3 linked regions of the Sediminitomix flava genome follow. The main gene of each other region encodes a partner of the protein of the gene in region 2 in a complex. Links are inferred from orthologs where the notes say so. Each region holds a gene or a part of one and is shown on either strand. Other genes may lie near its edges.

What was found.
Region 1: the proteins of accD (region 2) and accB are in contact, whole or in part, in a solved structure (PDB 8UXZ), measured with the Escherichia coli proteins. The link is inferred for Sediminitomix flava from one-to-one orthologs.
Region 3: the proteins of accD (region 2) and BC781_RS08845 are in contact, whole or in part, in a solved structure (PDB 8UXZ), measured with the Escherichia coli proteins. The link is inferred for Sediminitomix flava from one-to-one orthologs.

What each region holds. Positions count from the first base shown.
Region 1 is NZ_QGDO01000007.1:248,425-258,774, forward strand. The notes cover bases 157-3,065. They hold accB (acetyl-CoA carboxylase biotin carboxyl carrier protein), read right to left. Parts: upstream 1,916-3,065; coding sequence 1,397-1,915; downstream 157-1,396. Other genes in these bases: accC (acetyl-CoA carboxylase biotin carboxylase subunit), read right to left, coding at 157-1,344; efp (elongation factor P), read right to left, coding at 1,997-2,563; BC781_RS21550 (beta-ketoacyl-ACP synthase III), read right to left, coding at 2,637-3,065. Outside these bases: more of accC, read right to left, coding at 1-156; more of BC781_RS21550, read right to left, coding at 3,066-3,626; rpmF (50S ribosomal protein L32), read right to left, coding at 3,958-4,158; BC781_RS21560 (YceD family protein), read right to left, coding at 4,180-4,713; BC781_RS21565 (16S rRNA (uracil(1498)-N(3))-methyltransferase), read left to right, coding at 4,916-5,623; BC781_RS21570 (DUF4159 domain-containing protein), read left to right, coding at 5,635-6,306; BC781_RS21575 (polysaccharide deacetylase family protein), read left to right, coding at 6,450-7,094; BC781_RS21580 (aminotransferase class I/II-fold pyridoxal phosphate-dependent enzyme), read left to right, coding at 7,347-8,594; BC781_RS21585 (histone H1), read left to right, coding at 8,824-9,003; dnaB (replicative DNA helicase), read right to left, coding at 9,077-10,350. UniProt on the Escherichia coli protein: This protein is a component of the acetyl coenzyme A carboxylase complex; first, biotin carboxylase catalyzes the carboxylation of the carrier protein and then the transcarboxylase transfers the carboxyl group to form malonyl-CoA.
Region 2 is NZ_QGDO01000006.1:215,133-225,542, reverse strand. The notes cover bases 5,009-7,977. They hold accD (acetyl-CoA carboxylase, carboxyltransferase subunit beta), read left to right. Parts: upstream 5,009-6,057; coding sequence 6,058-6,897; downstream 6,898-7,977. Other genes in these bases: rodA (rod shape-determining protein RodA), read left to right, coding at 7,204-7,977; BC781_RS19960 (MerC domain-containing protein), read right to left, coding at 5,360-5,782; trhA (PAQR family membrane homeostasis protein TrhA), read left to right, coding at 5,009-5,193. Outside these bases: BC781_RS20000 (hypothetical protein), read left to right, coding at 1-404; BC781_RS19995 (GNAT family N-acetyltransferase), read left to right, coding at 536-1,033; BC781_RS19990 (hydrogen peroxide-inducible genes activator), read right to left, coding at 1,105-2,043; BC781_RS19985 (peroxiredoxin), read left to right, coding at 2,154-2,789; BC781_RS19980 (thioredoxin family protein), read left to right, coding at 2,911-3,225; BC781_RS19975 (DUF6952 family protein), read left to right, coding at 3,206-3,460; BC781_RS19970 (cyclase family protein), read right to left, coding at 3,590-4,402; more of trhA, read left to right, coding at 4,564-5,008; more of rodA, read left to right, coding at 7,978-8,631; BC781_RS19945 (ROK family protein), read right to left, coding at 8,781-9,758; BC781_RS19935 (TrmH family RNA methyltransferase), read left to right, coding at 10,211-10,410.
Region 3 is NZ_QGDO01000002.1:397,839-408,132, forward strand. The notes cover bases 3,394-6,246. They hold BC781_RS08845 (acetyl-CoA carboxylase carboxyltransferase subunit alpha), read right to left. Parts: upstream 5,378-6,246; coding sequence 4,409-5,377; downstream 3,394-4,408. Other genes in these bases: BC781_RS08835 (acyloxyacyl hydrolase), read left to right, coding at 3,394-3,609; BC781_RS08840 (GIN domain-containing protein), read left to right, coding at 3,613-4,350; BC781_RS08850 (Na/Pi cotransporter family protein), read right to left, coding at 5,708-6,246. Also shown: BC781_RS08825 (leucyl aminopeptidase family protein), read left to right, coding at 1-875; 4-hydroxythreonine-4-phosphate dehydrogenase PdxA, read left to right, coding at 1,003-2,328; more of BC781_RS08835, read left to right, coding at 2,581-3,393; more of BC781_RS08850, read right to left, coding at 6,247-7,486; BC781_RS08855 (histone deacetylase family protein), read right to left, coding at 7,650-8,552; BC781_RS08860 (CoA-binding protein), read right to left, coding at 8,568-8,924; BC781_RS08865 (SDR family oxidoreductase), read left to right, coding at 9,064-9,933; BC781_RS08870 (CYTH domain-containing protein), read left to right, coding at 10,021-10,294. UniProt on the Escherichia coli protein: Component of the acetyl coenzyme A carboxylase (ACC) complex. First, biotin carboxylase catalyzes the carboxylation of biotin on its carrier protein (BCCP) and then the CO(2) group is transferred by the carboxyltransferase to acetyl-CoA to form malonyl-CoA.

The sequences.
Region 1 (10,350 bases), on a different replicon or contig from region 2:
TTAAAGAGTTTCATAAGAGTTTTCATCTAGGAATTTCGTTGTAAAATCTCCTGATTTGAATTGCTCATTATCCATTAGTTTCAAATGGAATGGTATCGTTGTTTTAATACCTTCAATCACAAACTCTTTCAAAGCACGTTTCATACGCGTTACAACTTCTTCACGAGTTGGAGCTTTCACAATAAGCTTTGCAATCATTGAATCATAGTTTGGAGGAATTACGTAGCCTGCGTATACATGGCTATCTACTCTAACTCCCAATCCACCAGGGAAATGCAATGATTCAATTTTACCAGGTGACGGACGGAAATCATTAGCTGGATCTTCAGCATTAATACGACATTCCATCACGCACATTTGTGGTTCTTGGTTTCCAACAGTAAGTTCCACTCCTGCTGCTGCTTTGATTTGTTCTTTAATCAAATCAACATCAGTAGCTTCTTCTGTCACAGGGTGTTCCACTTGAATACGAGTATTCATCTCCATGAAATAGAAATCTCCGTATTTATCAAGCAAGAATTCAACAGTACCAGCTCCTTCGTAATTGATGGCTTTAGCACCTGCGATAGCTGCAGCACCCATCTTTTCTCTAATTTCAGGAGTCAAAGCTGGAGAAGGTGTTTCTTCTACTAACTTTTGGTGTCTACGCTGGATAGAACAATCACGTTCCGACAAGTGGAAAGCGTTTCCGTGAGCATCTCCAAGTACTTGAATTTCAACGTGACGAGGTTCAACTACGAATTTCTCAAGGTACATACCGTCATTACCAAATGCAGCACCAGCCTCTTGACGAGCACTGTCCCAAGCTTTTTGGAATTCAGATGGTTCGTTTACGATACGCATACCTCTACCACCACCACCAGCAGTAGCTTTCAAAATTACTGGATAGCCAACTACCTCTGCAACTTCAAGACCTTGTTGAACTGAGTCAAGCAATCCGTCAGAACCAGGAATTGTTGGTACACCAGCTGCTTTCATTGTTGCTTTAGCTGTTGCTTTATCACCCATTCCTAGGATCATTTCAGCATCTGCACCAATAAATTTAATGTTATTCTCCTCACAAATTTTAGAGAATTTGTCATTCTCAGCTAAGAATCCATATCCAGGGTGGATTGCATCAGAATTTGTAATTTCTGCTGCTGCAATGATTCTTTGAATATCCAAGTATGACTGTGGACTTGGGGCTGGTCCTATACAAACAGCTTCATCTGCAAATTTCACATGAAGACTGTTTTTATCTGCTGTAGAATAAACCGCTACTGACTTAATTCCCATTTCGGAACAAGCACGGATTACTCTTAATGCGATCTCTCCCCTATTCGCAACTAATATTTTCTTAAACACAATGATGGTCGTTTGTTCAAAAAATGGAAAGTTTAAATATCACTTTCCTTAATTATGAAGGGTCAACTAAGAATAGTGGCTGATCATATTCAACTGGAGTTGCGTTATCTACCAAGATTTTAACAATCTTACCAGAAACTTCTGACTCAATTTCGTTGAATAACTTCATAGCTTCAATGATACAAACTACTTCTCCAGATTTAACTGTATCTCCAACCTCTTTAAATTGAGGTGAATCTGGATTTGGTGAAGTATAGAAAGTACCAATCATTGGTGACTTAATCGTAATATAATTATCTGAATTGTCAGATTCTGTAGATACAACTGGTGCAGGAGCTGGAGCGGCAGTTTCAACAACTGGTGCAGCTACAGGAGCGGATGCAACTGGTGCTGCTGCTACAGGAGCTGGAGCTGGCGCAGCTCTAAATAAAGAATTATCTGAAGATGCTGCTGCAACTGTATCCGCATCTCTTTTAATATGTAATTTAATTTCTGAAGTCTCAAGGTTAACTTGATTTAAACCTGAGTTAGCAATAAAGCTGATTAAATCCTTAATTTCTAAAGCGTTCATCTGACATCAAATAGTTGGTCTAACAAAAAAAATATAAATGAAAAGTCGTAAATGAATAATCCTTCATTTACGACTTTTGGTCTATTGTTTAACTCTTTCGGAGTATGATCTATCTTCTGTATTTACCTTAATCACGTCACCTTCGTTGATAAACAAAGGAACTTGAATAATAGCACCAGTTTCCATCGTAGCAGGTTTTGTAGCATTTGTAGCTGTATCACCTTTAACACCTGGCTCAGAATAAGTAACTGAAAGAATAACATATTGAGGCAAGTCTACACCCAATACTTTTTCTTGTTCAGCATGTACAAGAATTTCAACATCTTGTCCATCTTTCATTAAATCTGCATTTTCAACAAGATCCTCTTCAACTGCGATCTGATCGAAAGTTTCCATATTCATGAAGTTGTATCCAAAATCATCCTTGTATACAAATTGATGAGGACGTCTCTCAATACGTGCTGTTGTAATCTTATGTCCAGAAGAGAATGTGTTATCTACTACTTTACCAGTAGAAACATTCTTAAGCTTCGTACGAACAAAAGCAGGTCCTTTACCTGGTTTTACATGTTGAAAATCAATCACCATGTAAAGACCATTGTTAAATTCTAAGCAAACACCCTTTTTAATATCTGCTGTTGTTGCCATTGTAATTCTTATTTATTTCTTAAAATTACCTTTCAATATTAATCTATCGAAGATACAAATATATCAAAGAAAATTAATATGCCCACTTTACATAGACAGAACCCCATGTAAATCCGCCTCCAAAGGCAGCTAAAACGATATTATCGCCTTTATTTAACTTATTTTCGTAATCATTTAAGCACAATGGAATCGTAGCTGCAGTAGTGTTTCCATATCTTTCGATATTCATCATTACTTTCTCTTCCCCTACTCCCATTCTTCTAGCTGTAGCATCAATGATACGTTTGTTAGCTTGATGAGGAACTAGGTAAGCAACGTCATCACTACTCAATTTGTTGCGATCCATAATTTCTGCAGCGACATCAGCCATAGCAGTCACAGCATATTTAAATACTGTTCGACCATCTTGTTTTGCAAAATGTTCTTTTGCCATTACAGTTTCCACAGAAGCAGGCTTAAGACTACCTCCTGCAGGCATTTTTAATGCATCAGGACCATTAACTCCGTCTGTTTTCAAGACAAAGTCCATAATTCCTTCCTCTTCAGTTGTAGCCTCCAACAATACAGCTCCTGCTCCATCACCAAACAGAACACAAGTTGTACGATCTGTATAATCGACAATACTAGACATCTTGTCTGCTCCAACTACAACTACTTTTTTATACTTTCCAGTTTCAATAAACTGAGAAGCTGTAGATAATGCATATACAAATCCAGAACAAGCGGCTAAAACATCATAAGAAAATGCATTTACAGCTCCTACTTGTCCTGCAATGATATTTGCTGTTGCAGGGAAAAGCATGTCTGGAGTAACAGTTGCACAGATGATCAAATCAATTTCCTCTGGAGAAGTATTGGTTTTTTCAAGAACATCTTTAACAGCTCGAACTCCCATATAAGAGGTACCCTTCTCACCTTTAAGTATTCGACGCTCTTTGATACCTGTTCTTTCCATGATCCAAGCATCATTTGTGTCTACTAATTCTTCCAGCTCTTTATTGTCTAGAATATAATCTGGTAGAAATTTTCCTACACCTGTTATGGCTGCTCTTAGTTTAGTCATCTATAAAAATTGTTTACTCCACACAAAAAACTTTAAAGCATTTACTCCAAATCGATGTTCTGACTTGAAATATTTTGACAAATGTAACAGAATTTGACTAAAGTCAGTATCCTTAATTAAGAAATAATAATCTATGATTGATTAATATTTCAGAATACTTAGACTCGAATAGCCTACTGCCACAAATAAAATGCATCAAAATATAAATATATCAGTAACAAATACATTTTTAGCACAACATTGTGAAAAAATTGTAATTTAATCTTTTTGGTAAAAAAAAGAGGTTCTCAGTACAGAGAACCTCTTTCATTATATAAGATATCTTGCAGAATTACTCAGCAATTTCTTCTTCACTGTTATCGATAACAACGTTACCTCTGTAGTATAATTTACCTTCAGACCAGTAAGCTCTGTGCATCAAGTGCGGCTCACCAGTTGTAGGACATACTGCTACAGCTGGAAGAGTTAACTTTTGGTGAGTTCTTCTCTTATTTCTTCTTTGTTTCGATATTTTCCTTTTAGGATGTGCCATTATTTAATCTTTTTTATATCGTTATTTAAGTTTTTTCAATTTTTCCCAACGTGGATCAATAGGTTTATCCTCTTCTTCCTCGTCTTCTTCTATTACATTTCCTGTAGAGAAATAAGCTGAAGTATCATCTTCATCCTCTACTCCATCCATGTAATCTGGATGAATTCTTCTAGTAGGCAAAGCCAACAGAATAAAATCATATAACAGTTGTTGAAGGTCAATTTCTGATTCGTTGAAAGGAATCAGGCATATTTCTTCAGAAATCTCTTCATGACGATCGCCGTATTTGAAAAAGTATTTCTCATTTACTTTCACATCATAATCAAATGGCTCAAGACTTCGATCACAGATCAAAATCACTTTACCAGAGATTTCAATATCAACTCGTATCATCGTAGATGATTTGTCGAGCTTAACTTTAGCAATACAGTTAGCATCTTGTAAATAGTCAACTTCATATTGCTCAAAAAGCTTTAGGTCTACAGGAAATTGGTAATCATGCTTACCTTCTTTTAGACCAAAAACTTCAATCGTAAAATCACTTTTACGCTTCACGACTGTATAATTTAGGGTGCAAATTTACTAATTCTATCTTCTAATGAAAAAAATATCTATAAAAATATTTCGTTCATTCTTCAAAGATAATTATTCTTTCTTAAAAATGTATGAGATCTAGCCTACCTTTTACCTAAAAACATCACTTATCAAATATCTTTGGCTAATTTTGGGCTATTAATTGAAAGAACAAAAATTGTCTATGAGAATATTTTATGAACCATCATTATCTCCAGAGCAAACAACAATCCATCTAAACCAAGATGATTCAAAGCATGCAATCAAGGTTTTGAGATTAAAAAATGGAGATGAAGTATTACTTACCGATGGTAAAGGATATTTTTATGAATCTGTCATTTCGGATTCTAACCCTAAAAAATGCTTATTAGAGATTGTAAAGGTTGAAAAACAAGAGAAAAACCAAAGTTATTCTGTACATATAGCTATCGCGCCTACTAAAAATATGGACAGAATTGAGTATTTTGTTGAAAAGGCTGCTGAATTTGGTATTGACCAAATCACATTCTTTACATCTAAGAATTCAGAACGAAAAGTACTAAAAGTAGATAGAATTGAAAGAATACTAGTTTCTGCAATTAAACAATCAAAAAAGGCTTATTTACCAATTATTTCAGAACTGCAGCCATTTGAAGCATGTTTGAAAAATATACAAGAAAGTGAGCGTTTTATTGCTTATGTTCCTGAAAACCCTGAACATCATTTCTTCAAAGAGTTACCAAAAAGTACGGAGAGTATCATTTTTGTAGGCCCTGAAGGAGGATTTACACCTGAAGAAATTGAATTAGCTAAATCTTACAATGTCAAACCCGTTAGTTTAGGTAATTCAAGACTTAGAACAGAAACTGCAGGAATAGCTTCTTGTCAAATTATTCACTTGAAAAACTTATAACCAATAGATTTATGAAATACATCCGCACACTAATTTTATTGTCTTTATTTATATTCTCTGCTGTAGGAATTTCTTTTGCTCAAAACTCAGCATATAAAATTGCTAAGCTAAAATACAATGGAGGCGGTGATTGGTATGCGAATAAAACGGCTCTTCCAAATCTTATAGATTATTGTAATACATATTTGGGAACAAACATCGCTGTAGAAGAAGAGGTCGTAGAAGTCGGAAGTAATGAGCTTTTCTCCTATCCTTATGTGTATATGACTGGTCACGGTAATGTCGTTCTTTCGGAAATAGAAGCTCAAAACCTTAGAAACTATCTGATATCTGGTGGTTTTTTGCACATAGATGACAATTATGGCTTGGACAAATTCATTCGCATAGAGATGAAAAAGGTCTTTCCTGAATTAGAATTTGTTGAATTACCATTCGATCATCCGATATATCACATGAAATATGACTTCCCAAATGGATTACCTAAAATTCATGAACATGACGGAAAGTCTCCTCAAGGCTTCGGGTTAATATATGAGGGAAGACTTATCTGTTTTTATACTTATGAGTCTGATCTAGGGAATGGATGGGAAGATCAAGTTGTCCATGGAGATCCTGAAGAAATAAGACAACAAGCACTTAAAATGGGTGCTAATATCATCTCATTTGCTTGTATGAACTACTAATTAATCGATCAAAATTAGTCTATTAAAGACCGTAATGATCCCTGCATCTATAAAAAAAGATGTAGGGATTTTTTATATTTTTTATTTGATTTTTAATAGTACATAAAATGTATGTAGTTTGTCTTTAATAATAAAGGCTGAGTATGATTAAGAAGACTAATTACTTTTTTAGAAAAATATTATACCCACAGCTTACTTGGAAAGTAGAAACTGACTCAAAAGAAATTTATTTAACCTTTGATGACGGGCCTATTCCAAGAGTAACTGAATGGGTTTTGAAAACATTGAAAGAATATAATGCAAAAGCTACTTTCTTTTGTGTAGGAGATAATATTAGAAAACATCCAGATGTTTTTAAGAAAGTTCTAAATGATGGACATGCAATAGGGAATCACACATTTAATCACTTAAAGGGTTGGACGACTCTTAATGATCATTACTTTGAAAATATAAGTCTATGTCAATCTGAAATGACTAAATACGTTCAACCTAAAGGAAAACCTCTGTTTAGGCCTCCTCATGGTCAGATTACCTATCCACAAATAACACAGCTTACCGATGAATATGAAATAATTATGTGGCATGTGTTAACCATGGACTACGAAAGTAAGTTAGATGAAGAAAAGTGCTTAGATTCAGCGATTAAAAACACTGAAAAGGGTTCAATTGTTGTTTTTCATGACAGCCTGAAGGCAGAAAAGAACCTTTATTATGTTCTTCCTCGTTTTTTACAATACTTTAAGAATAAAGGATATAAGTTTAATAAAATGCCAACTAATACTATCTAAACTAGTGTTATGCTGTTATGTGTAGTAAGTTGGTTATCAATTGTTAATAACTTCTATTAACGAAAACTAATTGAAAGCGGTAAGTGTATGATTATTTGCAGTTTTTGATGTAAAAAAAGCGTTTAATCACTGTTTTACCCTATGTTTTCACTCTTTAGATGGGTTAGAATCTTTTGATTAAAAAAGGTTTCATCGTAAATTTGAGTGTTTCTTAGATTTAATAAGACATTATTAATATAAAAATAGAACAAGGTGGACTTATTTGAAAAGCTTTTACAAGACAGAGGACCTCTAGGTAGTCACTCGAAATATGCACATGGATATTTTACCTTCCCTAAGTTAGAAGGTGAGATTGCACCAAGAATGCAATTTAGAGGTAAAGAAGTACTTACTTGGAGTTTGAATAACTACTTAGGTTTAGCGAATCACCCTGAAGTAAGAAAAGCTGACGCTCAAGCTGCAGCAGATTGGGGATTGGCTTATCCAATGGGTGCTCGTATGATGTCTGGTAATTCAAATGTGATAGAAGAATTTGAATCTCAGCTTAGTGCTTTCGTAGGTAAAGAAGATACTATGATCCTTAACTTCGGTTACCAAGGTATCATGTCAGTGATTGATGCTCTTCTTGACCGTAGAGATGTAGTAGTTTATGACTCTGAATGCCACGCTTGTATTATTGATGGTTTGAGAATGTTCCCAGGAAAGCGTTTTGTTTTCCCTCACAATAACATCGATAACTGTGAAAAGCAGCTTCAGAGAGCTGAAAAAATTGCAGCACAAACAGGTGGTGCTATCTTGGTAATTACTGAAGGTGTATTCGGTATGCTAGGTGACCAAGGTAATTTGAAAGATATCGTTGCGCTTAAAGATAAATATAACTTCCGTCTTCTTATTGATGATGCTCACGGTTTCGGTACACTTGGTGAAACAGGTGCTGGTGCAGCAGAAGAGCAAGGAGTAACAGAAGGTGTAGATATTTACTTCTCTACATTCGCTAAATCAATGGCAAGTGTTGGTGCATTTGTTTCATCAGATGAGCAAGTAATTGAATACTTGAGATACAATACTCGTTCTCAAATCTTCGCGAAAACTCTTCCAATGCCTCTAGTTGTTGGTAACATGAAGCGTTTGGAAATGTTGAAATCAATGCCAGAATTGAAGAATAAGCTTTGGGAAGTAGCAACTGCTCTTCAAGATGGCTTAAGAGCGAAAGGTTTTGATTTAGGTGAGACTCAATCTCCAGTTACTCCAGTAATGTTGAAAGGTGGAGTGAATGAAGCTACTAACCTAACAATGGACCTTCGTGAAAACTTCAATATTTTCTGTTCAGTGGTTGCATACCCAGTAGTTCCTAAAGATGTGATCATGTTACGTCTTATCCCTACAGCAATGCACAGCTTGAAAGATGTTGAAGAAACAATTGTTGCTTTCGAAGCAGTAAAAGGTAAGCTAGAGAGTGGCGAATACGCTAGATCAGCAGAACCTCAAGTGGCAAAATAATTTTATAATTATACTTAGGAGGCATTGTAAATGTCTCCTTTTTTGTACAAATTCAATTTTTTTACATAGAAACCTTTCTAATACTTCTATAATTGCATAGATTGAAGCATTAAATCGCTGTTTTTTACAAAAAAAAAGGCATTTTTTTAAAATCGCGGTTTAGAATTTAACCAAGAATTTCTATCTTGCTTATTAGAAGTTTCACATAAAACGCTTAAATAATACAGTAATGGAAAAATTTGATCAACTTGTTAAACTAATCGAAGAGACAAAATCTGACGCAGACAAATTCTACAACAGCGACGTTCAAGCTGCAGGTACACGCGTTAGAGGTAAAATGCAAGAAATTAAAAAACTAGCTCAAGATATCAGAGTTGAGGTACAAGACATTAAAAACTCTAAGAAGTAGTCTTATTTCTTATTGAAAAGAAAAGGAGTCCAAATGGACTCCTTTTTTTATATGCTTTGATCTAATCTTTTATTTAAAATGGCGGAGGGCCAGGATCTTCATCCGTGTTATTCATTTTACTGCCTAGCGTAATCGTTTCACCACCACTTGGAGGTGCATCATTTCCAAAATCAGCTTCAGGAGGCATACCCATAGCATCCATTGTATTCATAGATGAAGGGAATGGCTCATTAGCCGCAGGAATTTGTGGAGCTACAGAATCAAATGGTGAGAATCCGGCATCTTGACCACTACCAAAGGCATCTCCATCCCAATCCTCAAATCGGGTATACTTACCAATAAATCGGAGTTTAACATTTTCCAATCCACCATTACGGTGTTTTGCAATAATAACTTCTCCGAGTCCTAAGACTGAGTTACCTTCTTCGTCTTCTGTGATATCATAATATTCAGGACGATAAAGGAAACATACCATATCAGCATCCTGCTCAATAGACCCAGATTCACGAAGATCGGATAGTTGAGGTCTTTTGTCTCCTCCCCTAGTTTCTACGGCACGAGAAAGCTGAGAAAGCGCAATTACAGGTACATTCAATTCTTTTGCTAATTGCTTTAAGGAACGTGATATAAAGGCAATTTCCTGTTCACGGTTACCTTTTGCTGTTCCTGAACCACCACTCATAAGCTGGAGGTAGTCAATTACAATAATCTGAATATCATGCTGAGCTTTAAGTCTTCGACATTTTGCTCTAAGTTCTAAGACAGACAAGGCTGGTGTATCATCAATAAATATTGGAGCCTCTGTAAGCTTAGGTGTTTTATCAATGAATTTCTTCCACTCTTCGTCCGAAAGCTTTCCTGTCTTTAACTTCTCACTCTCAAGCTCTGCTTCAGCTGAAATCATCCTTTTTACAAGCTGAGCAGCAGACATCTCTAGAGAGAAAATAGCTACAGGAACATTAAACTTAACTGCTGCATTTCTAAGGTTAGAAAGTACGAATGCTGTTTTACCCATTGCAGGACGTGCTGCAATAATAATTAAATCGGAACGCTGCCAACCTGATGTTACTCTATCTAGCCAAGTAAAACCTGAAGGAACACCCGTTAAACCATCCGTGTGATCTTTCATAGCCTCAAGTTCTTGAATAACTTCATTCATTACCTCGGGCATTCCTGAGTAGTTCTTACGGATATTCATTTCTGAAACCTCAAATAATCGGGCTTCAGCTTTATCTAGAATTTCAAATACATCTTCAGAGTCACTGTATGAGTCTCTTGAGATTTCATTTGAAATATTTATAAGTGCACGTTTAATCGCATATTCTACTAAGATCCTTGAGTGATGAA
Region 2 (10,410 bases):
TGAAATTACAACCAAGCTTTGAAATTCAAGAAAACATACTCAAAGTAGAGGTTCAAGGGACATACACTATTGGAAAAGAAAAAGATGATTTGATAGAAGTCTGGAAAGTCATTGCCAATTTCTGTGAAGAAAATCAATGCTCTAAAATCTTGACACTTTGGAATGTTACAGGGAAGATCACTCTCCTAGAGGCCTATGAAATTATTAGTCAAGGGGCAGAACTATACAATTGGAGTAGGCATTACAAACTAGCGATTATTCATCTAGATCAGTCCCAATATGCCCAACAGCTTTACCAATTTGCTGAAGATGTTTCATACAACAGGGGTATTTGGTATAAATCATTTCTAAGAGAAGATGAGGCCAAAGAATGGCTTTTAGAAGAAAACACTCTTCATTCTTAATCCCTACATTTACTAGCTGTCCAAACAACAACTTCAACTACACCCTCCCCAAGCTTCTCATTTTTCCTATTACCCATTTTCATCTAAAAAAACTCTATCTTCGAGCTTATGTCTTTTAGAATTTAAGGGAAATGAAAGAGGTTACAATCTATTATTTAGAAATGCATGCTGCTTCTGAATTGAACGCAAAAACTGATGCAAAAGGACTTGAAATCAGAGAATGTGTTGTTAAGCAGTTTCAATACAATAAATTTTTATATCAACTTATCGGAGGTATTTGGGATTGGACAGACAAACTATCTGAATCGGATGAAGAATGGAAAGCATATGCTGAAGCTGACAATCTCAGAACTTGGGTCGCCTACCAAGAAGGAAGTCCTGCGGGCTACTTTGAACTCCAAATGCAAGAAGAAGGAAATGTGGAAATTCGTTATTTCGGTTTAGCAGAAAAATTCTTAGGGAAAGGACTAGGCGGATTTTTCTTATCTGAAGCACTCAAAAAAGCATGGGAATGGGAAGGAGCAAAAAGAGTGTGGGTACACACCTGTTCACTAGACCATCCGAGTGCCTTGAATAATTATAAAGCTAGAGGAATGAAACTCTACAAAACTGAGATAGAAAAATCATAAATAAGAAAAAGGATTAGCTATACCTTCATTAAAGCATGTCTAATCCTTTTTTTAATTCAATACACCAAATATTAAATCCCTATAATACTCATATCTTTTGGCTTGAATTTATGAGTGATCAACTTATGAGCAATAAGCTCTCGTATTTTTTCTGAAAGGATATCTATACTACGCTTTCTCACATACGGGCGCTGATAAACCATACTAATTTCTCGAACAGGCATTGGAGCTGTAAAATGCTTTGTTTTTTCTTTTCGGTTCTCTGGCATCAGATTATAATACAACTCAGGGACAAGTGTAACTCCTCCAAACTGATCTGTGAGATGAAGAAGCGTATCAAAAGATGTAGCTTCAAAATTCAAGTTTTTAGGCTCTACTACTTTTTCTTTTAAAGCACAAAGCGTTACTGCCTGATTTCTGAAACAGTTTCCTTCTTCCAAAAGCCATACTTTTTTATTGATAACATCTTTCGGAGTCACAAACTTCTTATCGTCTTCGCCTATCCCATAAACCATCATAGCTTCATAATAAAGAATATTCTCTTCTAGGTTCTCGTTTTCCAAAGGAGTAGCTAAAATTCCTACATCAATATTCTCATTTGCCAATTCTTCTTGGATACGCTCAGTCGTGATTTCTACAATATCCAATTCTAATTCTGGAAAAGATTTTAAGAAGTCGGGTATTATAATAGGTAAAAGCGAACTCGCTACTGTAGGAATAATTCCTATTCTGATTGTTCCTTTTAATGTTTCGTCTGGATCATCTTTCAAGTCTAGCAGCTCTCGCCTATTTGCAAGAATCTTTTTTGCTAGTTCCATAATCTGTTCTCCTTCCTCGGTGGTTTGAATAGGCTGACGACTTCTGTCAAATATGACCACTTGAAGTTCTTCTTCTAATTTCTTGATCATGGCACTCAGCGTTGCTTGAGTGATATCACAACTGAAAGCAGCTTTCCCAAAGTGCTTATGCTGATCTACGGCAAGTATATATTCGAGCTGTTGAAAATTCATGATAGATAAAATCTAAAACCCTTATAGATGTATTCGATTTCTTCTAACAAATATACACCATACTTTTGTCATGTAATCATTCAGAAACAAGAAAAATAAAACACAATATTATGGCATTCACTGGCAAGAAATTCCCGAACATCACAGTACCTGCAATGAACGAAATGGGTGACACTATCCAAGTAAACGTTCTTGAAGAAGCAAGAAAAAATAACAAGAAGGTATTGTTGTTCTGGTACCCAAAGGATTTCACTTTTGTATGTCCAACAGAACTACACGCTTTCCAAGAAGCACAAGAAGAATTCGCTAAAAGAAATACAATCGTAATTGGAGCTTCAGTAGATACTCCAGAAGTACACTTCGCTTGGTTGAACACACCAAAAGATAACGGTGGAATTGAAGGTGTAACTTACAATATCCTTGCAGATAGCAACCGTAACCTATCTTCTACACTAGGAATTTTGGATGCACACGAAACAATTACGAACGAAGAAGGGTTAGAACTTAAAGTAGGTGATAACGTGACTTACCGTGCAACTTACCTAATTGATGAAGAAGGTACAGTATTCCACGAAGGTATCAACCACATGCCACTAGGAAGAAATGTAAATGAGTTCATCAGATTGATTGATGCTTATGCGCACGTTCAACAACACGGTGAAGTTTGCCCAGCAAACTGGGAAGAAGGTAAAGAAGCAATGACTGCAGATAGAAGCGGTGTTGCAGATTACCTAAGCAATAACTAAGAAATTATAACAAGAGAGGACCACACTTGAAAAAGGGGAGCGCCCCCATTGCTCCCCCTATTCAGTAACCTGTTATCAATCATCATAAAGAAATATACCATCATCATAAAGTTTAGAGATCATGTTTGAAGAATTGAAAGAAGACAACCTAGAAAGCTTAGTAGCAAACAACGATACAGTATTGGTACAATTTTCAGCAGGATGGTGCGGAAACTGCCGTATCATGAAGCCTAAGTTCAAGCGTTTTGCAGGTGAAAATCCAGATATTCCATTTGTAGTAGTTGATGCAGAGAAATTCCCGAACTCTAGAAAACTAGCAAATGTGAACAACTTACCTACTTTCGCTGTATTCAAGAGTGGTGAGTTGGCAAAACAACTTCAAACAAATAAAGTTGAACCTTTAAAAGAAATGATCGATGAGGCTACCAATAATTAAGCACGTACACGGGTTTATTAAAGAACACGATCAAGACTACGTGATCGAGGCCCTTGAAGTACTTGAAAACTTAGCTGAGTGCGAAGGACTAAAGGATGAAGAACTAGATGTTATTGGTGAATTGATTTCCAATATGTATGGTGCTTTGGAAGTTCGTGAACTAGTAAAAGAAGGAAAAACTGAAAAAGAAGCTCTCAACGGATTTATGAAGAGAGTAATGGGCTCTATTAGCTAACGATATAAAGAGGGAAAATTCTGACTCAGATCTCATACTCATAACTCCTTACTAAAGGACAATACACAAAAACAAACTATCATACCCGAAGCGCAGTCTGCAAACTCGCTTCGGGTTTTATTTTTCTCATTATTTTAATAAAGCTATAATTCTTAAAGGTGCACCTGTACCACCTTTTATTTTCATAGGTAAAGCCACAACCTCAAAACCAACCGAAGGTAACTGCTCAAGATTTGCCAAGTTTTCAAATGCAGGTACATTATTCGTCATCAAGTTTACATGCGACTGGAAATACTCCGACTGTCCATAATCTATACTTGGTGTATCTATTCCCACCGCATTAATCTTTCTATTTTTCACTAACCATTCTGCTGCATCTGGAGCTAAACCTGGGAAATGTAAATCTTTGACGGCATGTGCTCCTCTTTCACAAGTTCCCATATACTGCATTTTATCTGGATAATACTTCGAAAATCCTGTATAAAGCAATACAATACTTCCTTCTGGAATTGGCATATTTTTGTGCTTTTCCTCCCATTCTAAAAAGTCTTCAATGCTTACCTCATAGTCCGGATTGTCTTTGGCTTTCTCTGAAACATCTACTTTTAAGGCTGAACCTATCAATTTTTCTAAAGGAATTTCATCTACACTCTGCCTATTTTCAGCAAAATGAATTGGAGCATCTATATGTGTACCTCCATGTTCGGCTGCTGCATAATTATTTGCCGAATAATAATACCCCTTCTCAGTATGTCCTTTACTCACTTCTTCTAGCTCAAATTCTTTGGCTGTTACCCAATAGACTGTACTGTCAGAAAAGTCATAGCTGAGATCTACAATCTTAAGGTCTTCTAGCGAAAAATTATTATTACTTGATGATGGAGAAGAATGCTTACAGGAAAAGCATAAAATGACCAATAAATAAAGTAAGCTTTTATTCATAATTTAGAAGTATTTGGGTTACAGCTATTTTCAAGTTTCACGAAAGAGTTCCGATCAGAATGGTTTTATTCTGAATGTATGTTAATAACTGTCACATTTCAAAAAAGTAAGGGTCTAATTAAGTAGAGATTTGTAAAATCATATCATAAACTGTAGAACAGATGAACTACTTTCTGTTAGAGAAAGAGGAACGTTGGAACGTCCTCACTCACGCGATCGGCTTTTTTATAGCCCTGATATGTGTCCCTTTTCTGCTCACAACAGCTTTTCAATCAAGTGTGTTGGGCGGTAGTAGCGTTTTAGTGTTTAGTTTATCATTACTGTTTATGTTGGCTTCTTCAAGCCTATATCATTTACAGATCAGTCCAAAAGCAAAAGAAAGGTTTCAAAAATTAGATCATATTGCAATCTTCTTTTTGATAGCTGGGACTTACACTCCTTTTATCACTTTCTTTGTAGAGGCTCCTCTCAAATTTTATTATTTGGGCTTAATGTGGGGAATCGCATTTATAGGAACTGGTATTAAGTTTTTCTCAACAGGAAAATTGAAATACATCTCTACGGTTGCTTACCTCATCATGGGATGGATGGTAGTTTTTATTGGAGAACCGATTGTTGAAAACCTTTGTACAGCTGGCTTCACTTGGTTAATAACAGGAGGTGTATTTTACTCTGTAGGTACTATTTTTTACCTCATGAAAAAAATGAAATATAGCCATGTCGTTTGGCATTTCTTTGTACTGCTTGGTGGCTTAAGTCACTTCATTGCAGTTTGGTATTGTCTTATCTAATCAATTCAACATATTAAATACGACCAATTCTTCTCTAAGCAGAGAAGGTGTTCACGGCTCTTCTACACGACCATAAGAAGGGCCTTTCTTTTTAGCTAAATAAAAAAGCATCTCCCATATTTCATGAGAGATGCTTTTTACTTTCATCTATGAAAAGTATAATTTTTTAGCCTCTAACTTCGCACACTGCGGCTTCTTCTTTTCTACAAATATAAATATTGAAGAAATGTGAGAATATCAGTCCTAATGAACCCAAGTACCCTAAAATATCAAGTACTGGATTATGAACATGGAATAGACGAAGCATAACAACTGTCACAAAAATGGCAAGAAACGTCCAAAGTGAAAACTGGACACTTTTATTGTGATTATGCCTTGTGCTTGCCCAAACCGCTAAAATACTGATAAATACGGTTGATAAATCTACCCAGCCCCAAAAACCAAGATGGTCAAAATCTCCATGGCTATGTAAGTGAGACATCCCAACACTCATTAAGCTAATTCCTGCCGTCACTAGACAGTGAATCAAACAGATAAATGAGCCTGTAATCCCTAAATGATCAGCGTATTTTTGAAATACTTTCAACATATAAATAATCTATCTGCAATTTATTCGCAATAAACTTACAAACGCCTTCAATTGCAACTTAGTTGCAATAATTAAACTTAATTTACAGATTTGTGAACCTTGAAAAATGAAAAAAAAAAGGAGAAAGGCGGTAGAAGAAAAAAAATCAATAAATTTACTGTCTAGAATACTAAGCTTATTGATAATCAGATCTGGCTTACGAGGTGACCAATAAATAAACGGACAGATTCGAGGATCTGAATTTTTTTCCTCACCAAGCCAAAAAGAAAACTTTTATGAGTTGGTTTAAAAGAAAAGAGAAAGGCATCAATACGCCTACTGTTGAAAAGAAAGATATTCCAGACGGATTGTGGTACAAAACTCCTTCAGGAAAAATTATCCATATGAACGAACTTCGTGAAAACGCGTATGTTTGTCCAGATGATAATCACCACGTTCGTATCGGATCAAAAGAATACTTCGAAATCATCTTCGATAACAATGAATTTACAGAGTTGGACGAAGATTTGATTTCTGGAGACCCATTGGATTTTGTAGATACAAAAGCATATCCAGACCGTATCAAGGCTGGGCAAAAGAAATCAGGTTTGAAAGATGCTTGTCGTAGTGCTTACGGAAAAGTTAACGGACTTGATCTTGTGATTGCGTGTATGGACTTCGGATTTATTGGAGGTTCTATGGGTTCAGTAGTAGGAGAAAAAATCTCTCGTGCTATTGACTATGCACTAGCGAACAAGATGCCATTCCTTATGATCTCAAAGTCTGGTGGTGCTCGTATGATGGAAGCAGGTTATTCATTAATGCAAATGGGTAAAACTTCTGCAAAATTGGCTTTACTTTCAGAAGCTAAACTTCCATACATCTCTTTACTAACTGATCCTACTACAGGAGGAGTTACAGCTTCATTCGCGATGTTAGGAGATTTCAACATTGCAGAACCAAAAGCATTGATCGGTTTTGCTGGTCCTCGTGTAATTCGTGAAACAATTGGTAAAGATTTACCGAAAGGATTCCAAAGCTCAGAGTTCTTGTTAGAGCATGGATTCCTAGATTTCATAGTAGATCGTAGAGATTTGAAAAACAAACTGGCTTCTTTATTGAAAATGTTGAGTTAAGAAGTATATGAAAATGGCTATTTCTCGTTCTTTTCAGAGACGATAGAAGTAACCTACATCATAGTTATACAACGATCATATATAATAAGGGAAGCTTATTTCAAATCACGGAATAAGCTTCCCTTATTTTTTTAAATTAGAGAATAGACTTGTTAATAAGCTTCTCTAAATGATAAGAGCTGTAAACTACAGGAATTAAGCATACTAAAATCGTATTTCACTTTGAGTAACGCTCAATGAAATGATTGAATAGAGAATACATTTATTGTTTGCGTGGAGAGCGCTTTAGTGTCTGAGAAACAGAAGATGAGAAGAAGAAGTAGTAGTATAGCACAAGGGATTGATTGGGTTTCAGTCCTCTTATACCTGATACTCGTAATATTGGGCTGGCTCAACATTTACGCTGCGGTGTATCAACCCGATGCACAACAGAGTATTTTTGATATGGGTATCAACTCAGGGCGTCAGTTGATGTGGATATGTGGGGCAGGAATTCTGATTGCCGCCATTCTGATTATAGATTACAAGTTTTATGAGACCTTTGCCTACATTATATATGGGGCTATCATGCTGCTGCTCCTTGCCGTAATTTTTATAGGGGCTACCACAAACGGAGCAACCGCATGGATAAAGATCGGTCCTCTAAAAATACAACCCGGAGAGATTGCCAAATTTGCGACAGCCTTAGCTTTAGCCAAATACCTAAATTCACCCAATAAGAAAGTTGAAAACTTCAACACCTATTCAAGAGCTTTATTGATTATAGGTGTACCTGCCTTAATCATTATTTTACAAAATGATACAGGTTCTGCAATGGTCTTTGCGGCTTTAGTTGTTGCTTTATACAGAGAGGGATTACCTTCTACTTTCATGGTTTTAGGGCTTACAGCCATCATTCTCTTTATAGCAGGACTCTTTGTCCCCCCTGCCACTCTTGGAGTTTATGTTGGGGTCATGGGGCTAGGTAGTATTATCTATTCTTGGCTAGCTGACCGAAATATATATCAAGTATTTGCAGGATGGGGAATTGTTGGTTCCGTAATGTATGGCTTGTATTATTACTTTGACCATACTTATATATCAATAGGACTATTCTTTGTTTTTGCAATCATTGTGATTGCAAGCTTTAGCAATTTCAGAAGCTTCAGATGGATTACCTTCCAAGGGGCTTACTTTGCTTTTGCACTTCTATTTACCATTAGTATTGACTTTGTATTTAATACTGTACTCCAACCTCACCAACGTAAGCGTATTGAAATCTTGATCAATCCTGAAAGTGATCCTTTAGGGGTAGGTTATCAAGTAACACAGTCTAAAATTGCGATAGGTTCTGGAGGGTTATTAGGAAAAGGATTCTTAGAAGGAACACAGACCAAACTAGAGTTTGTACCTGAGCAAAGTACTGACTTTATATTCTGTACTATCGGAGAAGAACATGGATGGCTTGGTGCTATGTTTGTTTTCACCGTATTCTTTATCCTTATCGCTAGAATTATAATGCTTGCAGAACGGCAGAAATCTCGTTTCTCTAGGGTTTATGGCTATAGTGTAGCATCCATATTATTCTTCCACTTTATGATTAATATCGGTATGACAATCGGACTATTCCCTGTAATTGGTATTCCACTACCATTTGTGAGTTACGGAGGTTCGTCACTTTGGTCATTCACCATCCTATTATTTGTTTTCTTGAAGCTAGATTCTCAGAAAAATCAAATGCTAGGAAGAGCATAGATAAAAGCTCAGACACAATCTATCTAGGACAACTCACTAAGTTTTGAAATCTTCTGTCCTAGCACTTTATATAAAAAGAGGGCGAACAGAATATATATTCCGTTCGCCCTCTTAATTTATATCTATAGGAAATAAAGAAATAGCTAAGCTTAAGCCAATACTTCTTTATTCAATTCTTGCCATACTAAAGAACTAGAACCTAAAACAGCAGCATCTGCTCCTGGAAGACCTGATTGGATAAGTTTTACTTTACCTTTGAAACAGCTCAACATATTTTCTTCCATGTACTCGTAAGTTGGCTTCAACAACAAGTCTCCAGCATTAGCCAATCCTCCGAATAGGATAAATGCTTCAGGGCTTGAGAATGTCATGAAATCAGCCAAAGCAGTACCCAACTTCTCAGCAGTATATCTGAATGCCTCTTTTGCTAGCTCATCACCATCAGTAGCAGCATCAAATACCATTTTAGAAGTTACTTCTCCTTGGTGTACTTTCTCTCTTAGTACTGAAGGAAGTTTTGAAGTACCGATCAATTCATAAACAGTATTTACAAGACCTGTAGCCGAACAGTAAGTCTCTAGACAACCTCTACGTCCACATCCACACTCTCTACCATTTTTCTCTACACGTACGTGACCTAGCTCACCCGCAAATCCGTCATGACCATAAACCATTTCGCCATTCACTACGATACCGCTACCTAGTCCAGTACCTAAAGTGATCATGATGAAGTTTTTCATTTCTTTTGCTTCACCATAAATCATTTCACCGATTGCAGCCGCATTGGCATCGTTTGTCAATGTAATGATAGGGTACTCAAATCTCTCTTTAAGAAGGTTTACCAATTCTACTCTACCTTTCCAATTAAGGTTTGGAGCAAATTCAATAGCACCTGAATAATAGTTTCCGTTTGGCGCACCAAGACCGATTCCCATCACCTCAATTTCTTCATTGATGAAATCTAACACGCGATTGATCTCCGCTTGCATATCATCAAGGTAAAGGTTTACATCCATATGCTTTCCTGTAGGGATGTTTCCTTTAGCCAATACACTACCTTCTTGATCAACTACACCAATCACGGTGTTTGTTCCTCCGATATCAATACCGATTGCAACCTTTTTCATGGAATATTATTTTGAAAGAGTTCTGTTTAAAAATTCTAATTTTACGCATTTTTCAACGAATGAAACAGAAGCAATATCACCAAACTCATTATTGTTGCTATTTTTTGAAGATATATCCCTGTTTTTCGTTCAAAAAGTGACTTTGCTTGCAATTAATACAAGCTTAATTAAAAAAGATGTGTCAAAAATCAATCTATTCTAATGAGATTCCTATTCCATTTTATCGATTGATTTATAACATCTCTCATTGTTAGGTGTACCAAATACACTAACATTATAAATATACTATATCAGCATAAAATTTTACTCTTCAGCCTTTAGCGATTCCCAAACATTAACAAATTGACCATTCTACATCCTTTTTATTCTTCTGAAGAAATAGCTTTTCTGAGCAATTTATTTATTCTAACTTTTTCAAAACGTAAATTGCGTTTTCAAATAGAAAGGGACTTATGTATTGGGAGGAGAAAATCTTGGATATAGATTACCGTGATAAAGACTTATATGCCTACTTAGCGGCATTTATGACCGAAAATAAACGTCAACATTTTGCAAGAGTATTGGCTGAACGTACAAGACATGTCACTGTACTTTTAGAGGATATTTATCAAGAGCAAAATGCAAGTGCTGTTATCAGGTCTGCAGATTGTTT
Region 3 (10,294 bases), on a different replicon or contig from region 2:
AAAAATCGGGATTTGATATTGAAGTTTGGAACGAAGAACAAATAATAGAAGAGAACTTCCATGCGCTACTTGCGGTCAATAAAGGAAGTCAAGAACCACCAACCTTCAATATTTTAGAATATTTACCCGACGACCCTATAAATGACCAACCTTATGTCCTTGTCGGGAAAGGTGTTGTTTATGATACAGGAGGTGTGAACTTAAAATCTACAGCAAGTGGCACTCTAAATAAGATGAAAAGTGATATGGCTGGTGCTGCTACTATCGCATCAGTTATCAGTGCAATTTCCAGAAATAAACTACCACTCCATGTTGTCGGGCTAATCCCTGCCACAGACAATCGTCCTGGAGCAAATGCCATTGTTCCAGGAGATGTGATTGACACTCATGCAGGAAAAACTGTAGAGATTGGTAACACAGATGCCGAAGGTCGATTAATTCTGGCTGATGCACTGAGTTATGCCAAAAGGTATAATCCTAAATTAGTAATAGATATTGCTACACTCACTGGTTCAGCAGCAATGTCCCTTGGTCGAGAAGGTGTTGTTTATATGGGAAAAGCCCCAGTTAATGTAAAGAATGACTTTGAACAAACAGGCCGTGAAGTCTATGAAAGAGTCATTGAGTTTCCACTTTGGGATGAGTACAATGATTACATTGCGTCAAGTATAGCTGATATAAATAATGTTGGAGGGAGGTTAGCTGGAGCAATAACAGCAGGTAAGTTTTTACAACATTTCACCGATTACGATTGGATACATATCGATATCGCTGGAGCCGCTTATTATGATCGGCCTCACTTCTACAGACCTAAAAATGCATCAGGAGTTGGAGTCCGATTGCTTTATCAATTTCTCAAATCTCAATTGAAGTAAGCAGATTTTCTCTGAAAGGGAATCTTCCAACCCAAATTCAAACAGTTTCTAATTAAAATCTTGTATCTTGTAGTTTGTATAGTGGAAATGGAATGTTTCCAAGAGATAATCGTGACTTTTACGGAATATGGCAGAAAAGGAAAATTATCAGGCTAGTCAAAAGCGTACAGATCGCCCTCGTATTGGTATCACTATCGGTGATTACAACGGGGTTGGACCTGAAATCATTCTTAAGGTATTGCAAGATAAAAGGTTAACTAACTTTTGTACTCCCGTTATTTATGGTTCTGGGAAAATCTTGACCAAATATAAACGCCTTTTAAATATAGAAAACTTCAGTTATCATCAGTACAACAACAATAGCTACTTGAATGAAAAGAAGCCTAATGTTGTGAATTGTTGGATTGAAGCACAAGAATTACAAGTAGGAAAAGTAACCAAAGAAGCTGGTGAGTGTGCATATTTGGCACTCAAAAAATCTACAGAAGACCTAAAAGCAGGATTCTTAGATGCAGTAGTTACTTGCCCAATCAATAAGGCTAATATTCAGCAAGAGGAATTCCAATATGCTGGACATACTGAATATTACACCGAAAACTTTGGTGAAAAAGGAAAAGATAGCTTGATGCTATTATGCGCTGGAGATCTTCGTGTAGGAGTTATTACTGGACACATTCCTTTAAGCGAAGTTCCAAAAGCAATCACAAGAGAGTTGATTATTAAAAAATCAACAGCTCTTATTGATGCTCTGAAAAAGGATTTCGGTATTCAGAAACCTAAAATTGCAATTCTTGGCCTTAACCCTCATGCAGGTGAAGAAGGATTACTAGGTAATGAAGAAAAAAATGTAATAGCTCCAACAATCCGTGAACTGAAAAAGAAAGGCAACCTAGTTTATGGTCCTTATCCTTCAGACGGGTTTTTCGGTACGTTGATGTACAAAGAGTTTGATGGCGTATTGGCAATGTATCATGACCAAGGCTTAATTCCATTCAAAACACTTGCTTTTGACAATGGCGTTAATTACACCGCGGGTCTGAATGTTATTCGTACTTCTCCAGATCATGGAACTGCTTATAATATTGCAGGAAAAGGTATTGCATCAGAAGAGTCTTTGAGAGAGGCTATTTATTTAGCCATTGATGTTGTTCGCAATCGAAATAAGGTAACAGGTTATCAAATCAGACCTGAAGCTCAAGAGCTTTTACAACAAATAAAAGATCGAGAGAAGAAAGGTAGAGAAGAGAAAATGCCACTTGAAGATCAATTGGCTGAAGCTCAAAACTTACCTCCCAAACCGTTCAAGAAGGAATTCAAGAAAAGACCTTCTGAGCAACAACATCACCCTAAGAAAGAGCAACAGCAAAAAGGTGGTTTTGCAAAAAGAGAGAGTGTAGAGCCTAAAAAAGAAGAAAATAATCAGGGAAATAGCGAACCTACTTCTGCTGAATAATATTGAATTATATTCAGAATATATAAGACTTGTTTTCTATATGAAAACGAGTCTTTTTTTATAAAAAAGTACAGAAGTAAGAGTTTAGGAATTGCGTAAAAAAGTACTGTATCCTCATTCTTAGATTGAATAATCTAACCAGCACTATTCAATTTACGCAGATACTTGAAACCTCTCTCAACCTATATAATACTATTACTCACTCTGATACTTTGCTCACAAACTCATCATATTTTCTCGCAAGATAAACAGATGAGACTAGGGGTAAACTATAACAAGAGTCTATTCTTTGTCTCTGACAGAAACGAGCATTTGAGTCAGAGTATACCTACTTCAATTGAATTAGCTTTTTTTTCAAAGTTTTCTGGAAACAAAGATTGGCATCATGATTACCACTTACCTGAGTGGGGAATCACTACAGGCTATTATGACTATTATTCGGAGATTCTTGGGAGGATGTATAGTCTGTCCTTTACATTTAATCAGACATTGATTAATAGTAAAAAAGGGAAACTCACTTTGCCAATCCAATTTGGAGGCGTTTATAGCCCATCTCATTTTGACATTGATTCTAACCCTCTCAATAATGCAATCGGGAATACATTCTCTTTTCTCCTAGGATTAGCCATATCTTACCAGTATCAAATTCACCCAAACTGGAGTCTAACTAGTAGCCTAAAACTACAACATTTCTCTAATGGTGCATTGGGAGTTCCTAATGATGGGATTAACTTATTTTCTCCAACATTCGGTATTAACTATCACTTTAAAGATTACAAAGTGCCTCAAAAGGCAAACATCCCTTCTAGAAATCAACAAAAAAGAAAAATCTATTTTGGAATATTGGGAGGTACAGGTCTCAAAGAGATACGTCCTTTTTGGGATAAAAAATACATGTTCTTTAACCTTACAACCTATTTAGAATATCAAATCGGAAAACTCTCCTCCCTCCAACTAGGTCTAGATGCTTTTTATAACCTTGGTGAAAAAGCAGATATAGAGCGTTTATGGACGACAAGAGCCTTAGAAGAGGATATACCTGACTTTAAACAGATTGCTTTACTCATTGGGCATGAGTTAGCTGTGGGGAAAGTAGGACTTGTCACACAGATAGGATATTACTTATATAAACCTTTTGAGAATGATGATAAATTTTACCAAAGAGTTGGACTAAAATACTATTGGACTAAAAAACGAAAGATATTCTCTAGTCTGATCTTAAAAACACATGGATTTGGGGCATCAGATGCCTTAGAATGGGGAATTGGTTATCGCTTTTGATATATGAAAAGAATTGTACCTAGTTTACTTATTTTCGTTTTCTGTTTTTCTTGTACCGAACAAAATTGTTTTGTTGAAAAAGGACAAAAGGTAAAAATTGAAATATCTGTTTCAGACTTTGACAGCTTACTTATAAGTGATCAAGTAGAGGTCATTTTATCCTACAATGAAAACGGAAACCATGAATTAACACTTGAAAGCTATGAAGGCTACCTCCCAAGTATTACTCACACTCAAGAAGGAAGAACCTTATCACTAGGTGACAATGGAATCTGTAATTGGACAAAAGATTTTCACAGACCAAAATTTAGAGTGAGTGTCCCGAACCTTAACTTTATTCATCACACAGGCTTTGGAAAACTAGAAACTGAAGGGGAATTACCATTTGAAAACCTTCATCTTTTTTTAGAAGATTGCTTTGCAGAGGTGAACCTAAGTCTTAATTCGGAAAATCTAAGACTGGTCTCCAATAGTTACACTACATTAAATCTTGAAGGTAGATCAAACAACTTCAATATTTTCCATGCTTACAATTCAGGAGGACTTGAAGCACGAAATTTTAGATGTCAAAAAATAGTAGTAAATCAACGTGGAAATGGAAGGATTCATTTATTCCCTATAACTGAGTTAGCAGGTTCTATCCGAAATACGGGAAATGTATACTACTACAATATTCCCGACAGTATGAATATCTCTGAATTGGATATTGGTAAATTTATAGATGCAACAGAGAATAATTAAAATAAAAAAGCGACTCCATTAAGAGGGAATCGCTTTTTTATTCTCGAGCAGAATCAAATTATTTACTTACTGGCTCTTGAAAAACACCCATGTTAGAGAATTTCTCAATACGTAAGTTGATTCGCTCGTGAGGGTTCAAAGCATTAAGCTTTTCGAACTCATCAAGAATTACTTCTTTTACTGTTTTCGCTGTAGTACGAGGGTCAGTATGAGCACCACCAAGAGGTTCATCTACAATTCTGTCCACTAAGCCAAAAGAAGTCATATCTTCTGCTGTTAGACGAAGTGCTTCTGCAGCTTGCTCTTTATACTCCCAGCTTCTCCATAAGATTGAAGAACATGATTCTGGAGAAATTACAGAATACCAAGTATTTTCCAACATCAATACTGAGTCTCCAATACCGATACCCAAAGCTCCACCTGATGCTCCTTCACCAATAATCACACAGATTACAGGTACTTTTAGCATGAACATTTCCTTCAAGTTACGAGCAATCGCTTCACCTTGTCCTCTTTCTTCTGCCTCTAATCCTGGAAATGCACCTGGAGTATCGATAAAAGTAATAATTGGCTTATTAAATTTTTCAGCCAATTTCATAAGACGAAGTGCTTTACGATAACCTTCTGGGTTAGCCATACCAAAGTTACGCATTTGGCGTTGCTTAGTATTACGTCCTTTTTGCTGTCCGATCATCATGAATGTTTGGCCGTTGATGGTACCGAAACCACCTACCATTGCTTTGTCGTCAGCAAAATTACGATCACCGTGAAGTTCGATGAAATCGTCTGTAATTTCGTAAATATAGTCTAGGGTATATGGTCGATCAGCGTGTCTTGAAAGTTGTACTCGTTGCCATCTAGTCAAGTTCTCAAAAGTACTTACTTTGAGGTCTTGAATTCTCTTTTCTAGCTCGACTACGGCTTCTGAGACATCTACATTATTTCTACTCGCCAGTTCTTTCATATCTTGAAGTTTATCTTCAAGTTCATTGATCGGTTTTTCGAAATCCAAGAGTGAATTATCCATAAGGTAAATGTTTTCCGAATTTTAAAATCTCAAGCCAAATACTTTAAAGCTAGAGATGCTAATTACATTTTCTAGTGTTGTCGATTTCTACACTGTAGAAATTTTACAAACAAACATAAAAAAAATTATAAGAATATAATCTTAAAACCTAAAAATAAACGCTAGGAATGTAAATCACAACAGATACAATCCAGAACTACCTTCGAATTCAAAAACAACAAATAACAGTAATAAAGTTTGATCTGAAGGTTATATTCTGAAGTTATAGGTTTGAAAAAAGCCATTCTTTGTGTTTTACAAAGAATGGCTTCCATATTATTTCATCAGAAATTAGTCATTTTCCTTGCTATGATCCAATGATTCAGAAACAGAGTGAATATGGTCTCCAACTCGTTCTATTACTGAAATCAAATCATTATAAGCTAAAGAAACTGGAATAGAATACTTATCTGCTTGATCTAAATACTCTGTTCTTAACTGTCTTCTGTATTTATTAATTGCTAGCTCAGCCTGATTTGCTGCTTCATAATCAACATTACTGTCTGATGCTTGCAAGTTTTTCTTCATAATTTGGAAAGCATTTTTCTCAAGTTCCAAATACTTGATCATGCTTTGTTTTTGCATATCAGAAAGATAGATTTTTTCTTCGTATTTACGCTCCATAATAATGGTAACACTCTTATAGATATCACCAATACGTTCAAAATCATGAGCAATACTCAACAAACTTCTGATCATATTTGAAGAATGTTTAGTGATAGCCTCGTTTTGAGAAACTTTTGCCAAATAAGAAACCAACTCGACTTCCATTTGGTCTGTCACATCTTCAATCTTACGAATCTTGCTAATAAGCCTCTTTCTTGTTTTAGACTCCGTTTCGTCTGTTTCAAGCAACTGAAGTACTAAATCATTTACACCCGATACAATATCTCCAAAACGAATAATTTCTTTTTTCGCTTGAATCAGAGATGCTTCAGCTCCAAGAATTTCATGAGGATTAATATACTCCAAGTGGAAATCCATTTCTTCCTCTTCTGCAGGAATCATTTGCTCTACAAGTTTCTGAATAAAAGGAATAAACCCGATCATAATGATCACATTCAGGATATTGAAACTTGTATGGAAAATTGAAAGAGCCATAGGTACTGGAGAAATCTTTTCTCCATTATCATCTACCATCCAATCTGATACTGCTGCAAATGGAGTACCCATGTCTGTATAATTAATCATATACCAATCAATTCCTTTTAGGAAGAACTGGAATACAAGTAACATCCAAACTACACCAAAGAGGTTGAAAATCATGTGTGCCCTAGCTGCACGTTTAGCGTGAAAGTTTGCTACAGTGGCAGCCAAGTTTGCAGTAATAGTTGTTCCAATATTTTCACCAAGAACCATTGCTGCTGCAATTTCGAATGGAATTAGTCCTTGGTTACAAAGTACAAGTGTCAATGCCATTGCGGCACTAGAAGATTGTACAACTACAGTAACAATTGTACCGATTATAACGAAGATAATAGGAGAATACCAGTGACCAGTGAAGTCTGATAAGAACGATAATTGATCGGCTGAAAGTGTTGGGACTGCATTTTTAAGTGCATCAAGCCCTAAGAACAAGAAAGCAAAACCGATGAGAACATCTGCCCAGTCTTTCAGTTTCTTACTGTTTGAGAACATCATTGGGAATGCAATTGCGATAATAGGCAATGCCATTTGAGACATTTTTACTTTAAAACCTAAAATCGAGATCACCCATGCAGTTACGGTTGTACCTACATTTGCCCCCATAATTACCCCTATCGATTGTTTAAGGGTTAAAAGACCTGCATTTACAAAACTTACTACCATCACGGTAGTAGCTGAAGATGATTGTACAATAGCGGTGATGAGGAAACCTGTCATTACACCCATAAAGCGGTTACTGGTCATTGCACCCAAAATTTGACGCATACGATCTCCAGCAACTTTTTGTATACCATCACTCATCATTTTCATACCGAAAATGAAGAATCCCAATGCCCCGATCAAGTTTAGAAAACCTCCGAGATACCCTGTAAAACTCGTAGATGACTCGCCCATTACAGCGAGCAAAATAGTATTCAGTTCCATTATCTTATAGAATCTATTGTGTTATGCCAAGCCTTAAAGAAATGTATTTTAGTATTAGTTTAAGTGTCCTAGACTTGAAACAGTCAGCAAAGTAAAAAAAAATATCCATTACGGAGAAAATACAATAGAATCTTAAATAACTTTAAAAAGTGTCCCGGATACGTTAAAAGAACAATTGATCTGCTAATCTAAATGTATTAGAGTGAGCTTCAATAATATGCGCTAACTGTTGAGAATATCCGCCCCCCATACTGACACATACAGGAACTAAATTTATTAAGCAATATTTGAATACTAGTCGATCTCTTTCTTTACAACCGTTAAGACTAAGACCTAATCTTCCTAGTTTATCCGAATAGATTACATCCACTCCAGATTGATAAAAAACGAGTTGTGGTTTTACCTTATCAAACAACTTTGGAAGAGCATCTGAAAGAATTTGAAGATAGGCTTCATCTTCTATTCCATCTGGTAAACCAATATCCCAATCCGAATTTTCTTTTTGCATTGGATAGTTCTTTGCCCCATGCATACTGAAGGTAAAAACTCTACTCTCATTTTGAAAAATTTCAGCGGTTCCATTTCCTTGATGAACATCAAGGTCAATGACTAAAATACGTTCTAATTTTTCATAATTGAGCATATAATTTGCCGCCATCCCAATATCATTGAGCAAGCAAAATCCCTCCCCCTTATTTGTAAAACTATGATGTGTACCTCCTGCAATATTCAATGAAACACCATATTCCATCGCATATTTAGCACAATCTATCGTTCCTTGGTTTATCACTTTTTCTCTATAAACCAAATCTTCTGTCAAAGGAAAACCTAGCCTTCTTACCTCTCCTTTTTCTAATAATATATTTGAAAGTCTATACCAATAGTCTTCATCGTGAGTATCAAGAATATACTTTTCATCTACAGGTTTAGGTTCAAAAAGATTATCTTTTGTAATCGTTCCCTCATACAAAAGCTGTTCAACTAACAGATTGTACTTGACCATCGGAAATCGATGTCCTTCAGGTAAATCATGAGCGTATACATCTGAGTATGCAATCTTCAACATATCCTTCCAACACTTTTAATATATACCAATAGACAACATTACGAGTGTACACCCTTCAACTACTTCAATCCCTTTTTCTTCAGCCATTTCCATTAACTCAGGGTTTTCTGTACCTGGGTTAAATACAATTCTTTTAGGTTTACTATCTAAAATATATTCATACCATTCCTCTTGATGCTTAGGGCCAATATACATCGTTATCGTATCAATATCTGATTGAGGTCGTTTATCATTAATAATATCCTGCCCCACTAATTCACCTTGTTTTACACCTACAGGTACAATTTCATGACCATGAGAAGTCAACTCATGTGCAGCTAAATAGGCATACCTCTTTGGGTTTGGTGTTGCTCCTAGAATTAAAGTCTTCATCTAATTTTCTAAATACTATTTATCTACTTTTATTTTAACTATGAAAGTCTAATATAGTTTTTATACAAATAGATATAAATTTTAATATCAAACATTTAATTGTATATTAAACCTCAATTACAAAACTCATTACAGACTTATGAATACAGTATTAATCACAGGAACATCTAGTGGGTTTGGTTATTTAACCACATTAGAACTTTTACAGTCAGGAGCTACAGTTTATGCTTCTATGCGAGAACTTGAAAAAAAAAACAAAGAGAAGGCTAAAAAGCTAGAACAAGTTGCTCAATCATTAAATGGTGTTCTATATCTGATAGATATGGATGTAACAGATGAAAAATCTATCAGGAATGTAAAATCTAAAATTGAAGAAAATGGACATACAATTGATGTGCTCATAAATAATGCAGGTCTAGGTTGTAAAGGAATCATGGAATCTTTCACTACCCAACAACACAAAAATATCTTTGAGGTAAATTACTTCGGAGTCATCAATGTAACCAATGTATTCTTACCCCACCTAAGAAGCAACAAAGGACGAATAATCAATATCAGTAGCTTATCAGGTCGAATCTCAGGAGCATTCAACGGGCCATATGCCGCTAGTAAATTTGCCCTTGAAGCTTATACTACATCATTAAGAGCTGAATTAATTCCACTTGGCTTGCAGGTCGGAGTAGTTGAACCTGGTATTTTTAATACAGAAATGCAACAGAAATTCCAAACAGGTTCGAATGAAGCTGTTCTAGAAAGCTATGGCCCTGTAGTGGAATTCATGAAAGCACAAGATGCAGCTTTCGCTCAAATGATGATGGCAGGAATACCTGGACCAGAAATGGTTTCACAAACAATTGGACAATTAGTTTCTGCTGAAGTTCTACCTCAAAGAACTGTAGTAGACTATTTGGTTAAAGACTTTGTTGAAAAATTGAATAAAGCTGAAGATGATGTAAATCTCGAAATTCAGCAATTCTTACAAAGCCTTGCAACTCAGCAAGAGGCTTAATTCCATTTTTGCTCTGATTTAATAAAGAAAGCTATTGGTAATCCAATAGCTTTTTTATTTACTTTATTTCTGTAAATCTTCAATGTTATGAATAAGGAAATCGAAAGAAAGTTTTTGGTAAAAGACGACAGCTGGAAAAACCTAGGTGAAGCAGTACACTACAAACAGGGATATTTATCTAATGATCCTGAGAGAACCGTTCGTGTACGAATAGCTGGTGAAAAAGGCTTTTTAACTGTAAAAGGAAAATCTACAAATGATGGACTTACCCGACTAGAATGGGAAAAAGAATTATCTGTTGAAGAAATTTCGCCTCTTTTTTCATTATGCCTTCCTGGAATTATAGAAAAGAACCGAACAA